Regions from separate parts of the Faecousia sp. genome, predicted to be linked through region 2. Evidence: riboswitches for the same ligand, from Rfam matches in the RefSeq annotation. Region 2 holds a riboswitch; the other holds the start of a gene.
What was found. A riboswitch is a leader RNA that binds a small molecule or an ion and turns the genes downstream of it on or off. The one in region 2 is predicted to bind cobalamin.
Positions count from the first base shown of each region.

Region 1: linked by a shared signal. The riboswitch ahead of ACMKFF_RS07855 (S-layer homology domain-containing protein) and the one ahead of ACMKFF_RS05985 (S-layer homology domain-containing protein) in region 2 are both predicted to bind cobalamin.

Region 1 is NZ_DBFZUT010000073.1:17,364-24,496, reverse strand. It holds gene ACMKFF_RS07870 (dihydrofolate reductase) at 1-231, opposite strand, end outside; gene thyA (thymidylate synthase) at 240-1,070, opposite strand; gene ACMKFF_RS07860 (aldose epimerase family protein) at 1,067-1,987, opposite strand; cobalamin riboswitch at 2,135-2,359, shown strand; gene ACMKFF_RS07855 (S-layer homology domain-containing protein) at 2,455-7,133, shown strand, end outside.
Region 2 is NZ_DBFZUT010000056.1:32,790-39,922, forward strand. It holds gene ACMKFF_RS05985 (S-layer homology domain-containing protein) at 1-4,719, opposite strand, end outside; cobalamin riboswitch at 5,039-5,275, opposite strand; cobalamin riboswitch at 5,448-5,651, shown strand; gene ACMKFF_RS05990 (hypothetical protein) at 5,740-7,133, shown strand, end outside.

The DNA.
Region 1 (7,133 bases), on a different contig from region 2:
AAACACCGCTGCGCCCGGCACGGAAAAGCCGGGCGTGGCTGAGAGAATCCAGTTCTCGCGGTTCGGCAGCGGGCGCGCGTGGGGGAAGGTGAGCAGGGTCTTGCGGCCATAGATCACGGTCTTCCCGGTCGTGAGCGCGCGGAAGCGGCGCAGGTCGGTGGGAATGGAGACAAGCAGATCGCCGTCCCTCCCGATGCCCCAGTTTTGCGTGACGTTGACGATGCAGTCCATGGCTCCTCCTAAATGGCGACAGGAATTCTGGCCGAAAACGGATGATAGCGGTAGTTCTCCACCTGCACGCTGTCCGGCGTGAAGGCATAGAAGTCCGTGACCGCAGGATCGAGCTGGAATTCCGGCGCGGGATACGGCTCCAGCTCCAGCATCTGCTCGACAAGCGGAATGTGGCGGTCGTAGATATGGCAATCGGCGATTACATGCACGAGCTCGCCTGCGACAAGACCGCTGACCTGCGCCAGCATGTGCACGAGCACGGCATACTGCACGACATTCCAGTTGTTTGCCGTGAGCATGTCCTGCGAGCGCTGATTCAGAATGGCGTTGAGCCGGTTGCCGCTGACATTGAACGTCATGGAATAGGCGCAGGGATACAGAGCCATCTCGTGCAGATCGGCGAAATTGTAGAGGTTTGTCAGAATGCGGCGGCTGGCCGGGTTGTGCTTCAGGTCGTATAGCACGCGGTCGACCTGATCGAACTCTCCCTCCGGGAAGCGGTATTTGATGCCGAGCTGATAGCCGTAGGCCTTGCCGATGGAGCCGTTCTCATCGGCCCAGCTGTCCCAGATGTGGCTGCCGAGGTCGCGGACGTTGTTCGACTTCTTCTGCCAGATCCACAGAAGCTCCTCCACGCATGAGCGCCAATAGGTGCGGCGCAGCGTCATGAGCGGGAATTCCTCCTGCAGATCATAGCGGTTCACCACACCGAAGCACTTGACCGTATGGGCCGGGGAACCGTCCGCCCAGCGCGGGCGAACGGACTGATCGGTGTCCCAGACACCCTCGCGCAGGATGCGTGCACACGTCTCGCGGTAGAGCAAATCGGCGCGGCTCATTTTGCGGTGGATTCGAAGGTATAGGTGATGGAGCGATGGAACGTCTCACCGGCCTTCAGCACGGAGGAGCCGAATTCCGGATGGTTCGGCGTGTCGGGGCAGGCCTCCGGCTCAATGGCAAAGCCCTGATTCGGATGGAGCTTGCCCGAGAGGAATTCACCGGTGTAGAGCTGCAGGGCAGGGTAGTCCGTGTGCAGCGACAGGCGGACGCCGCCGTCCTCTGCCACAAGAGCGTCCTGCCCGTCGAGCACGAAGCCGTGGTCAAAGTTCTGCGCAATGGTGTGCGGCGTGCGGAAGTCGAACGGGCCCTCGGCCGGGCGCAGCTCGCCGGTGGGAATGAGCTCGCCGTCCACGGGGATCCAGCGGCCGGCATTGATCTGCAGCGTCGTTCCGAGGATGCTCTCTGTGCCGCCGAGGTTGAAATACATGTGCGTCGTTGGCGCAAGGATGGTGTCCTTTGTGCTGACACCCTCAAAATCGAGGAACAGCCGGCTGCCCTCCACGCGATAGGTGACGTGCATCGTCAGCGCGCCGGGATAGCCCGCGTCGCCGTCCGGCGTGTGCAGCGTGAAGCGAACGGCCTGCTCCCCAAGGCATTCAGCTGCCCAGATGCGCTTGTGGAAGCCGACGCTGCCGCCGTGCAGGTGATTGCGGCCCTCGTTCTGCTCGACCTGCACCGTCTCGCCGTTCAGCGGAAAGCGGCCGCCCGCAATGCGGTTGGCATAGCGTCCGACGATCGCGCCGAGATAGCTGGTGTCCTGCAGATAGTCGTCCGGGGTCTTCAGGCTGACCACGACATTGCGGCCCAGATAAGCAAGCTTTGTGACGGTCGCACCGAGGCTCATCACGGAGACGGAAAGCGTATCGGAAGAGATGGTATACATGCTGTAGCCATAGAAATCAGATAACTGGATCATAATGCTGCACTCCTTCCCGCCGGGGGCGGATCATAATATACAATTAAATTATAGCGTATTTTCGGCGCTCCGTCAACGGCGGTTATAGGGTCGGAACGTTTTTCATCCGGCTTTACAATGCTGCGGAAATATGCTATACTGAATAAGTTAAAAACAAAAAGCTTTTGTGGCTCCGGCAGGGCATATGTACAGCCGGGGATGGACAAGGGAATGCAGTGAGAGCCTGCAACGCCGACCGGCGCTGTATGTGCAAGACGCGAGCTCCATGGGCGAAAGCCGGTCATTGGGGCGACCTGAGAAGGCTGAGCGCCGCGTTGCGGGGGAGACCCGGGAGCACGAGTCAGAAGACCTACAGAAGCATGCGGCGCAGGTGCGCCATGACGCAGGAAAACGGCTGCGGCAGGGGAAACGAGGCCCTCTGCCGCAGTGTTTTTATTATTTTCGTATCAAGAAAGGAAGATTGGATCATGAAACGAATGATCGCGGCGATCCTTGTGCTGTGCATGGTGCTGTGCAGCATCCCGGTCGCAGCAGCGGCAAGTTTTGATGAGTTTTTTGCGGACGTTCCGGCGACCGTGGAAAACGACGCCTCCTATCCCTTTGCGGAGAGCGACGACGAGACTTGCCTGATATCCGGCAACAAGGGTGTGGGGGGAACGACTTCCACCCTCAAGCTGACCTTCCGGAGCGGCGGTACGTTCCGCTTCTCCTATAAGGTCTCCAGCGAGTCCAACTATGACTACATGGCGGTCACGAAGAACGGAACGAACCTGACGCAGTCCAGCAAGGCTTCGTATTCTGGTGCGATGACGTCCTTCCAGACCTACACGATGGAGGTCGCGGCGAATGACGTCGTGACCATCGGGTATTCCAAGGACTACAGCAGCGATAAGAACGATGACACGCTCTATCTGAAGGACTTCAGCTGCAAAACGTACTATGGCGTCACGTTCACGGGCGCGCCTGCAGGCACGGCCTTTACGCTGACGGACAGCGCGGATGCTTCCTATGCCGTGACGGACGGCAAGGCCAGCGTTCCGGCGGGCGAGTACCGCTATACGGCCGAGGCCTTCGGCTATGCGCAGGCCACCGGCAGCTTTACCGTGACGGATGCGGCCGTTGAAGTCCCCGTGACCATGACGGAGCTTGCACGCCATAAGGCGGCGTTCTTGATCACGGGCCTTGCCGCAGGCACGACGGCGGCCGTTACCGTGAAGCACGGCGACAATGTTATGCAGGCCGAGGAGGACGGCTCCTACCTGCTCTTCCCGGCGGACTATTCCTATCAGGTGAAGGCTGCGGGCTATAAGACGGCACGCGGCACGTTCACGCTCGGCGAGGCCGACACGACGGTCAAGGTCACCATGGTCCCCGGCATCGAATGGGACGGAACGGTGGCAGACGGCTTTGCGGGCGGCACCGGTACGCAGGCCGATCCCTATCTCATCTCGAACGGCGAGGAGCTGGCCTATCTGTCCGCGCAGGTCGCCTCCGGCAATGCCTTTGCCGGAAAGCATGTGACACTCGCAGCCAATCTGGACATGGGCAATGTGGCCTTCACGCCGATCGGCAGCGATGCCCGCCGCTTCGCGGGCAGCTTTGACGGCGCGTATCACACGATCGATAATCTGCTCGTCTCGCAGACGACGGATTATGCCGGCCTGTTCGGCTGCCTGGATACCGGCGCGGCCGTACGCCGCCTGACGGTCCGCGGCAGCATCTCCGGCCGCGGCTATGTCGGCGGCATCGCCGGTCAGGCGGACAGCGCCACGATCGAGGCCTGCGCGAACTATGCCACGGTCACCGGTACGAGCCGGAATGTCGGCGGTATCGTCGGCCGTCTGAACGGCAAGTCCGCTGCGCGCTCGACCGTCCTGCGCTGCGCGAACTTCGGCACGATCAGCAATGGTACGAACAATTTCTCGGCCGGTATCGTTGGCACTGCCTACTATACTACGCTGAGCGAGTGCTATAACGTCGGCTCCGCCACCGGAAACCGCGTCGGCGGCATTCTCGGCCAGACGGATTCGAACACGACCGTGACGTCCTGCTACAATGCCGGTGCGATCACACTGGCGGCAGCGGGCAATTATAATTATGCGGGCTCGCTCATCGGCTACAACGGCGGCTCCGTTTCGAACTGCTATTACCTCACGGGCACGCAGGCCATCGGCAGCGGCTCCGGCGACACGACTGCCCTCACGGAAGAGCAGCTGAAGTCGTTCGACACCGTGCTGAAGCTCGGCGGCGCATTCGTGAACGACGCGAAGAATCAGAACAGCGGCTATCCCGTCCTTGCCTGGCAGGATGCGGATGCCAAGCTCATCGTGGCGTTCTCCGTCAACATGACCGGCGCTTCCGTCCATGTCTACGATGCGCAGAACGTGGAGCAGACCCCGGAGGAGGACGGCACCTATCGCCTTGTCTCCGGCAGCTATACCTATCTTGTCACGCGCGATGAGTGCGACGATGTGACCGGAAGCTTTACGATCGACGGCGCAGGCCGCACCATCACGGTCACCCTCTCGGTCCGCACCTATCCCGTCAGCGTGACGCTGACCCCGGCCGAGGCAAAGCTCGTTCTTCGTGATGCCGATGGCAAGCAGTGGAGCGCCGTGAACGGCGCATGGCGCCTGCCGAAGGGAAGCTACACCTATGAGGCGAGCCTGTTCGGCTACGAGACCGCGTCGGGCAGCCTGACGGTCACGGGCGAAAACGACAGCCTGCATGTCACGCTGCAGCAGGCGGCGCGCCATAGTGTGCGCATTGCCACCGTGAAGGCGGACGACGGCAGCGCGCTGAGCGGCGCGGACATTACCGTGACGCATGCCGAGGGCGGCGAGCAGACGGCGGTGAACGGCGTCTACAGCCTGCCGGACGGCACCTATTCCTATGCCGTTATGCTGGACGGCTATCTGAATGTGGCCGGTTCCTTCACGGTCGCGGGCAAGGATCTGACTGTTACGGTCAGACTCGAGGAGGGCAGCAATGTCTGGACGGGCAAGGCCTCCGATACCGCGCCGGAGACGAAGACCGAAAACGGCGTGACGTGGTACCTCATCAAGACGCCTGAGGAGCTGGCGTGGTTTGCCGCGAAGGTCAACGGCGGTGAGACGACGATCAACGCCCGTATCATGGTGAACCTCGTGCTCAACAGTGCAGAGGCACCGAAGGCCAACCGCTGGGGCGGCTTTGGCAAGTACAACTTGCAGTACAGCGGCATCTTTGACGGCAACGGCAAGACGATCAGCGGCTATTACAGCTGCGATAATGACGATACCTACGAATCTGCGATGGGCCTGTGCGGCTATCTCGGCGCGGACGGCGTGATCAAGAATGTCACGCTTGTCGGTATGATCGAGGGCGACGGCGCGATCGGCGCCTTCGCCAACCAGAGCTACGGCCGTATCGAGGGCTGCGTCAGCCGCGTGAACATCACGAATGCGGCCTCCTACGGCGGCGTGACGGGCGGCATCGCCGCGCGCGTCTATGCCAGCGGTGCGATCGTGAACTGCGGCAACGAGGGCAGCGTGACCTGCACGCTGAGCAGCGCCTATTCCGACGCGAAGGTCGGCGGCATCGTCGGCGCGAGCTATGCGCCCATCACGGGCTGCTATAACACCGGCGCGATCAACGGCGGCAGCAACAACCGCGGCTATGTCGGCGGCATCGTCGGCTACACCGAAAACGGCAGCGTGCAGATCCTGAACTGCTACAACACCGGCTCCGTTACCGGCGCGACCTGCGTCGGCGGCATCGCGGGCAAGCACACCGGCGGCACGGATCCCACGGTCACGAACTGCTATAACACCGGCAGCGTCAAGGGCGCTTCCTGCGGCGCGCTCGTCGGCGAATATGCGGCCGAAATTCGGAACAGCTATTATCTCGAAGGCTCCGCCTCTGCTGCGACCGGCAACACGAAGGACGGCGTCAATGTCGAAGCGACGGCCAAGACCGCCGTGGAGATGAAGGAGACTGCCTTCGTTCTCGCGCTCGGCAATGAAGCCTTCCACCAGGATGACGGTCGCAACGGCGGCTATCCGCTGCTGGCATGGCAGGGCGGCACGCATGTGGTCAACACGGCGGCGGCCGAGGCCATTGCGCGCGCGGCGGAAAAGCTCACGGTCGAGCCGACGCTCGTCATCGAGAACTGCACGCTGGCGCTCGCTTCGACGGTCGAGGGCTTTGACGGCACGATCACCTGGGCCAGCTCGAACGGCGCGGTCATCACGCCGGAGGGCGTTGTGACGCTCCCGTCCACGGGAACGGTCTATGTGAAGCTGACGGCGACGCTGGCCTATGGCGGCGAGACCGGGACGAAGACCTTCCTCATCACGGTGAAGTCCCTGAAGGCGCAGAACGACGAGCTCGTCACGGCGGCCAAGTCCCTGCTGGACAGCAAGTCCACGCTGAACCCGGTCCCCGGTACGGATACGAACCTCTGCACCTATGTGGAAAACTATCTGAGCAGAAATAACCTTGACGGCATCACCGTCACCGTGAAGGACCCCGGCGCGCTCGATTATCCGATGGATGTGGCGCAGACGACCGGCATCGCGGCCGACGGCAAGATCACCTATTTCAACGCGGACCCCGCAACGCTGGGCCTTGCGGCGCACTTTGCCCGCGTCTCCGGCGTGGAGCTGACGCTTACGCGCGGCGAGAGCAGCGCGGATATCACGGCGATGGTCATCCTGAACTGGGATCTGGACACCGTCCGGGATTACCTCGAAAAGGCGGCGGCCTCCGTTACGTTCGATACCATCCGCAATCAGAATACAAGCGAAGCGGAGATTATCTCCGACCTGCAGCTCCCGCAGCGTACCGGCGCTTATCCGTTCGTCACGTTCGCCTGGACATCCGATTCCAAGCTGATCTCCATCGAGGGCAGCACGGCGGGCGAAGTCCTGACGGGCCGCGTCACACGCCCGAGCGTTGACACGAAGGTCCATCTCTATCCGACCCTGACGTTCCAGCTCAACGAGAGCTCGCTGCAGGCCGAGGGCTTCCGTCTGACGCTCCCGGCCGAGGATCTCGAGCCGCTGCGTCAGCAGATGCAGAAGGAGCTTGACGAGAACTATCTCGTCACAAAGCTGACCTATGTTGTGACCGGCGAGGTCATCGACCCCGAGGCCGTGAACGGCGA
Region 2 (7,133 bases):
GATGCGCCCGTTGTAGACGGACGGCGTGCAGGTGGACATGATGGCGCCGGGCTTTTCCTCACTGGTGTAGCCCTCGGCGTCCTTGAGCGCCAGAGACTTGAAGTCCGTGATCCTGCCGGTTTCCCAGTCGATGGCGGCATTGTAGATGTAGCCGCCCTTGGACGTGAAGAACACGCGGTCAGAATCCGGGTCATGGGAAACGTTGGAGCGGATATCACCCTTGCAGCCGTAGTGGGAGTCAAGGAGCTTGCCCGTCAGGCGGTCGAAGACCAGCAGGGCGGAGGTGTTGATATAGTCGCCCTCGCCGGAGCCGTCGTCCGTGCCGACGATGCAGAGGTTATCCGTCACATAAGCGCCTGCCCAGTAGAAGCCGCCGACGCAGGCATAGGACCAGGAGGCGAGCTTGGCTTCGTCCGTCTTCGCCGGGTCCTCATCCGTCACGGAGATGGCGACGAAGTTGCCGGGCTTGCTCTCGCCGTTCCAGAAGCCGACATAGATGTAGCCGTCGTGGTACGTCGGGGAGGTGTTGGGCTGGCCGCCGAGCGGATCGGTGTAGATCCACAGGGATTCGAGCGTCTTGGCGTTGAAGGCCTGGATCTTGCCGCCGGACAGGCCGACAAAGATCATGCCGTCGGCATAGGTTGCCGGGTTGATGGAGAAGCTGGAGGTACCTGCCATCGTGCCCTCTGCGAGCACCTTGCCGGTGTTGACGTCGAGGCGCTTGATGGTGCTGCCGGTGTAGGTGATGAGGCCACCGTCCACCAGAATGGGGGAGCCGGGAGCGGCCGCCCGGCCTGTGCCGTACTTCGCAGCCCACAGCAGCTCACTGTCCTCACTCGTGTAGGGCGTGGGGGCGTTCGTGATGCCAAGGTGATTGCTGCCGTTGCGGAAGTTAGGCCATTCGGCGGGGAGATCCTTGACAAGGGTCGTGTTCTCTTCGGCTGCGGTCAGCGTGATCTTGAGCACTGGCTCGGCCGCGCTGGCAGTCAGGCTGCCCGACTTGCCGACATAGCCCTTCGCCGTTGCGACGTAGGTGTAGGCCGCGCCGTCCATCAGGGTATAGTCGCCGTTCTCATCCGGATAGATGCTGGTGTTGAACGAGTCATACAGGACCAGCAGGGCGTTCTCCGGGTCAAGCTCTGCACGCACCTTGCAGATGGCGTGCTTCGTTGCCTTGACGGTGTAGGAGGTCGACAGGCCGTCTGCGTTGGAGACGACGACGGTCATGACGTTCTCGCCGTCCTGCAGGGTCCATTCGCCGGACTCCGCGCCGTTGTAGGTCACGGTGTAGCCGTCCTGATATGGCGTGGCGCTGAGCGTGATGGAATCTGCCGTCGTGTCGATGGTGTATTCCGCCGTGCGGTGCGAGAACGTCTCGTTCATGCGCGCGCCGGTCACGTTCAGGGCAGACAGGGTCGGAGTGCGGAACGAGGTGAGCGTGTAGGTCTGCGTATTGCCGTCAACGCCGACCGTCAGGGTGACGGTGTTCGGCTTGGCATCGCGGCTGAAGTTTGCGAGGCTCTGGCCGGAGGTCTTGCCGGACGTAATGGCCGTGGACTGGGTCTTGCCGTTATACAGATTCGTCCACTCGGCCTTGATGGTGGAGCCTTCCGGGGCATTTCCGGACAGCGTGGCCCACAGGAAGGCGCTGAAGCCGTCTGCATCGGGGATGGCGACCTGATATTCGGCCGTCTTACCGTCGAATTCCGGCGTAAAGACATAGTCGCCGGAGGCGTTGTAGGCGGTCAGGCGGAGCGCGGACAGGTAGGCGATCTTCTCACCGCAGCGGCTGCAGATGCCGCCTTCGCCGACATTGTGGCCGAGAGCCGGAATCTCTTCCGCCTTCGTCTCGCCGCAGGCCGTGCAGGTGTAGGTCTTGGAACCGGCCTCGGTGCAGGTCGCGTCGACCGTTGCGGTCACTTTAAACGTGTGCTCGCTCTGGCCTTCGCCCAGCTGCTGCCAGGTGAGGACGGGGTAGCCGCTGTTGACCTTCTGCATGCAGGTTCCGTCAGCCTTGAAGGAAGCGCCGAGCTTCGTGACGAAGTCGGAGGCCTTCATGGCCACGGCCGTCATCTCCACAAAGACGGACGGGTCATGCATCGTGGAATAGTTCATCTTGCCGAGGCCCTCGAGGCCACAGGCGAGGTAATAGACATTTTCCACTTCGAGGTAGCTGCCCGTGGAATAATCCGCGTGCATCAGACCGATCGCCGCACCGGCATTGATCGTCTTCAGCCCAAGGTCGGTCACGGTGCCGACGTTATAGCAGTTGTGAACGTAGCTCTGCTCATAGACTCTCGAGGAGCTGGCGTCGAGCTTGCCGACCAGACCGCCGATGCCGCAGTAGTTCTTGTCGCTGTGGCCGGTGATCGAGCCGGAGTTGTAGCTGTCGACGATGTAGCTCGGGCCGTTCGCGGCGTCGGAGCCGCTGCCGACCGAGCCGACGAGACCGCCGACATAGCAGTCGCCGGTGACGGCGCCGGTGTTGTAGCAGCGCGTGAGCGTCGAGCCGTAGCCGATCTCGCCGAACAGACCGCCGATACCCTGATTGCTGCCGTTATAGGCGGCAAGGCCGATGGCACCGGTGTTGCAGGAATCAACGGCCTTCGTGGACTTGACGGAAGCGCCGAAGCCGCCAATCTTCGTGCGGCCGGTGATCGCGCCATTGTTCACGCAGGAGGTGTAGGTCGTCGTCTCGCTCTTGGCCGCGAAGCCGGAGACATAGTCGCCGTCCGTGGTCACGGCGCCGTTGTTGACGCAGCGCAGGAAGTCTGCATTCTTCACGATACCGGCAAAGCCGCCGACATAGCTCCACGGATAGGGGGCGGAGCCCTTCTTCGCGGTGATTGTGACGTTCGTCGTGATATTGGTGAAGGAAACATATTCCGCACCGCCGACGAGGCCGCCGGAATAGGCGTAGGAATTGCGGTAGTTCTCGGTGATGTCGAGCTTGCCGGAGAGCGTCAGGTTCCTGATCTCCGCCTTCTTGTCAGCCGTGCCCTTGACATAGCCGAAGAAGCCGAGATAGGGGGCGCTGCCGGAGGTGGCGGCATAGGTGATGTCCATGCCGGAGATGCTGTGGCCGTCGCCGTCAAAGCTGCCGGTAAACGGCTGGCTCTGGGTGCCGATCGGGGTCCAGGCCTCGGTCAGCTCGAGGTTGGCCGTCAGCTTGCCGCTGATGGCGGTGTCGCCGCCGTTGACCTTCGCTGCGAACCACTGCAGCTGCTTCTCGCTGGCAATGCAGTAGACGCCACTCTCGTCCTGCGTGGGGATCGCGGGATCCTGCGCGCCGCAGCGGGTGCACAGGCCGTCGCTGCCGTATTCATGGCCGAGGGCCGGAAGCTCTTCCGTGCGGGTCTCACCGTGCACGCTGCAGGAGAACGTCTTGACACCGGCCGTCGTGCAGGTGGGCTCTGTCGTGACGACGCCTTCGTCCCACTGGCAGGGCTGAGGTGCCTCGCTCGTGAGAACGACCTTCGCCGTTGCGGGGGCGTAGCAGGCGTTCTTCGTGCCGTAGTTCGGGTCATAGCCCAGCAGGTAATAGGTACCGGCCTTCAGCGAGGCCGTGTCGAGCGTGTAGCTGCTGCCTTCGCTCGTAAGCTCCTGCTGCTGTTCCCAGTTTTCATTGTAGAGCTTCACATTGAGACCGGTGATCGGCTCAAAGGACTCCGTGCCGCCGTCGGACACGGACTTGGTGTCATACTTCTGCGTTTCGAATGTGATCTTTTCACCGACCTTGGCGGTGTAGTCGTCCTTGTCAAAGCGGGCGAATGCGCCGTAGGTCCAGAAGCTCCAGTTGGAGAACATGGCCAGATCGATCGTGTCGTTGTCGGACAGCAGAATGTAGTTTGCCGTGGAGCCCCAGCCCGCAGACATCAGGGGATAGACGTGGTTGCGGTAGTACATGAGGTTCTCGTCATGGCCCCAGAAGTTCTGCATGTACATGGACGTGGCGCTGCCGGAGATGAGCAGCGCATTGCGCGTATCCTCATAGGAGCCGCCGAGCATGTCATTCACGCCTTCGCCGCTGCCGGTGAATTCCAGCAGGCCGGATGTGCCCTTGCCGCAGTCCTTCTCGGCCACGCCGAGGTAGTAGCGCTCGAGCATATAGATGTAGAGGTGCAGGAGCGTCGGGCGCTGCACGATCTCGTTGTCCGTATAGCTTCCGGAGCCGTTCTCCGTGTGGTAACGGTTAAAATCGTCCAGACCGTACAGGGACAGGGGGAAGTACGGGACCTTGACCTCCAGATGCGACAGGATGGTGCCGCCGTCGTCCTTGCCGATGATCGGTGCGCCGTCGCTCGAGATGGTCACATAGACGGTGACGGAGGCCTGGTCGGTCTCGTCATAGCCGTACTGGTTCTTGTCGCCGTCCTCCACGGCCTCGACCGTGATGGGAACGACAGTCTCAGCACTGCCGCCGTCCGTGCAGGTAGCGGTAATGCCGATGCGGAATTCCCCTGCCTCGGCAGAGGTGAACTGCAGCGTATTGTCCTTGATATAGACCTTATCGCCGTAATCCGCCTTCAGCGCGAAGCTGAGAGCGTGCCCGTTCGGGTCGGTGAACACCGTTCCGAGCGGGAGCTGGTACAGCGCACCGACCTTGACGGGATCGGGCGCCGGGGTACTTACCGTGATGTCGCAGTCCGCCGCGAAGACCGCAGGGATCATCGACAGAAGCATGGCAAGCACCAGCAGGATGCTCAGGATTCTTTTCATGCTGTTTTCCTTTCTTTTGGGGAAGCCATTGAGGATACGATTAGTGGCTTCCCGATTTTATTTATCCTTAGACCGTGTTCGGTCCAAAAGATCAGCGCAAAGCCCAACGGGCGGGCCGCAAAAAAACAGCCTGACAGGAAACTACATGGGAGACATGGAGTTTTTGGCAAGCTGCTGCATCGTGGGGCGGGTCGGCGGCACCCGACCCGCCCACAGGAGGAGAACACCCGGTCATGCGCAGCGGGAACGCATCCGCTGCCCCGAATCGGGCACAAAAAACGGCTGAGAGGATAGATAGACTATCCCCTCAACCGATTCGGGCAAAGTAATGCATCACAGTAGGTCTTCTGGGTCGCGCATCCGGGAGCAAAGCCCCCACGGCCGCTGCCCTGCCTTCTCAGGATCCCCCAATGACCGGCTTTCGCCGACGGGCAGCGGACTCAACGCTCACAGCGACGGTTATCCCAGAGGCGCAGCGCGCCTCCCTCGGGGTATTATCCCCGTTCCCTTGTTTACCCGTATGCCTGACGGGGTCGCCCCGCGCCGTTGCGTACATACGGTCTCTGCAAGCAGAATATTCAGTTCATGCCGCACAGGCTTTGTGCGGACTACTTTGATTATAGACCATGCGGGCGCGCCTGTCAAGCACCGAAATCCGTATTTTTTTAGCGAATGCGGCAACACACACCGGAACGGACTTGACAAAAAAATCGGCCCTTGTTATACTGAGAGCAATGGAAGCTTCAAGTGCTTCCGCTGCCGTCCGGGCAGCGGGAGAGGATAGGGAACCGGGTGAGAATCCCGGACGGTACCGCCGCTGTATGCGCGGAGGCCGCGTGCAGGGCGAAAGCCGGTCATTGGGGAACCCTGAGAAGGCGCGCGCGGCCGTCGAGGCGTGAGTCAGAAGACCTGCTTGGGGAGGCTCTGCCCGCATGGTGCGGGAAACGGGGCATATTGTTGTGCGCAAATGCGGACGCTGCAACGATTGTTGCAGTGTCCTTTTTTTCTGGGGGTCGTGCCATGAGACGGAAAACAATCTGGGGCCGGGTCTGCACGGCCGTGCTGATCCTTTCGCTTCTGGCCGGTGCGGTGGCTGTCGTGTTCACGGGCGGACAGGTGCGCCCGCCCGATCCGCTGCCGGAGCAGGCGCAGGTCCTGCAGCCGGACCGACAGGAGCGCGGCGGCAGCGGCGGCACATCGGACGACGTGCCCCTCACGCAGTCCCCGGAGCCGACGGAGCCGTCCGAAGAGCCGGACGAGACGGAAACGGCCGAGCTATCTACGGAGCCGGACGAGCCGACGGATGCGACGTCCGCCACGCAGACGACACAGACGCCCGAGCCGAGCGAGGAGCCGACGCGCAGCACCGGCGGCGGAACGGAGCCGACGGAGGAGCCGGGTCCTGCCCCCACGGAGGCCCCCGGCCCCGAGGAGCCGCATATCGTGACGGACCTTGTCAGCCGCGTCTGGCGCTCCGGTGAGCTGGACGGCGATACGCTGCGGTTTTATGCCTATGCTGCGGGCAGCGGAGACCTGAGCCTGCGGGTATATTATAAGGAGTCCGGCTCCACCGCAAACAACGGCACGCGCCTTCTGCCGGCGGACGACCGGAACTTCTCCGTCCGCCTTACCTTAAATCAGTCCTATACCTTCTCCCTATATTTATATCGCGACGGCCGCCGCGTCGGCGATGCCGCGGTATACCATATTTCCTACCGCGCAAGGCTCGCAGACGACGATCAGCCCGAGATCGGCGATGCGCCGCCCATCATCACGACGAGCCGCGACGGCCGGACCGATCCCGTCTCCGTGCAGACGATGACGTTCGTCGTCTGGGCGAGGACGGGCACGGACGGTTCACCGATCTACACGAGCCATCTGCAGGTTTCGATGGACGGCGAGCTGCTGACGAACCCGACCGGCAGCGCCGCGTCCGGCTATGAATATGTGCTGCGCTTCTCCGCGCCGCTCGTCGGCGATGAGCGGGAATATACGCTGCGCATCCTTGCGTGGGACGATGCCGGAAATTCCGCCATGCGCACCGTGAAGATCGTCTATCAGACGGTCTCGGAGGGCGACGACATCGGTGAGGCGACCATCCGCATCGACGCCACGACCGTCGGCCTCGGAATCGTCGACGAGGAGACCGTCCGCATCAAACAGGGCGACACGGCCGCGCAGACCGTGCTGCAGATGCTGGAGGACTGCGGCTATGAGGCAGGCTATGACGGCCTTGCGGAAAAGAACGGCGGTTTTTATCTCATGCGCCTGACGCGCGGCGACCTGCTGTTTCGCGCGCAGGTGCCGGAGCGCCTCTGGACACTCATCCAGCGCGACGGCATCTCACTGACGGGCGCGCCCGGCCGCGACAGCCTCGGCCAGCACGACTACACCTGGGGCGCGGGCTGGATGTA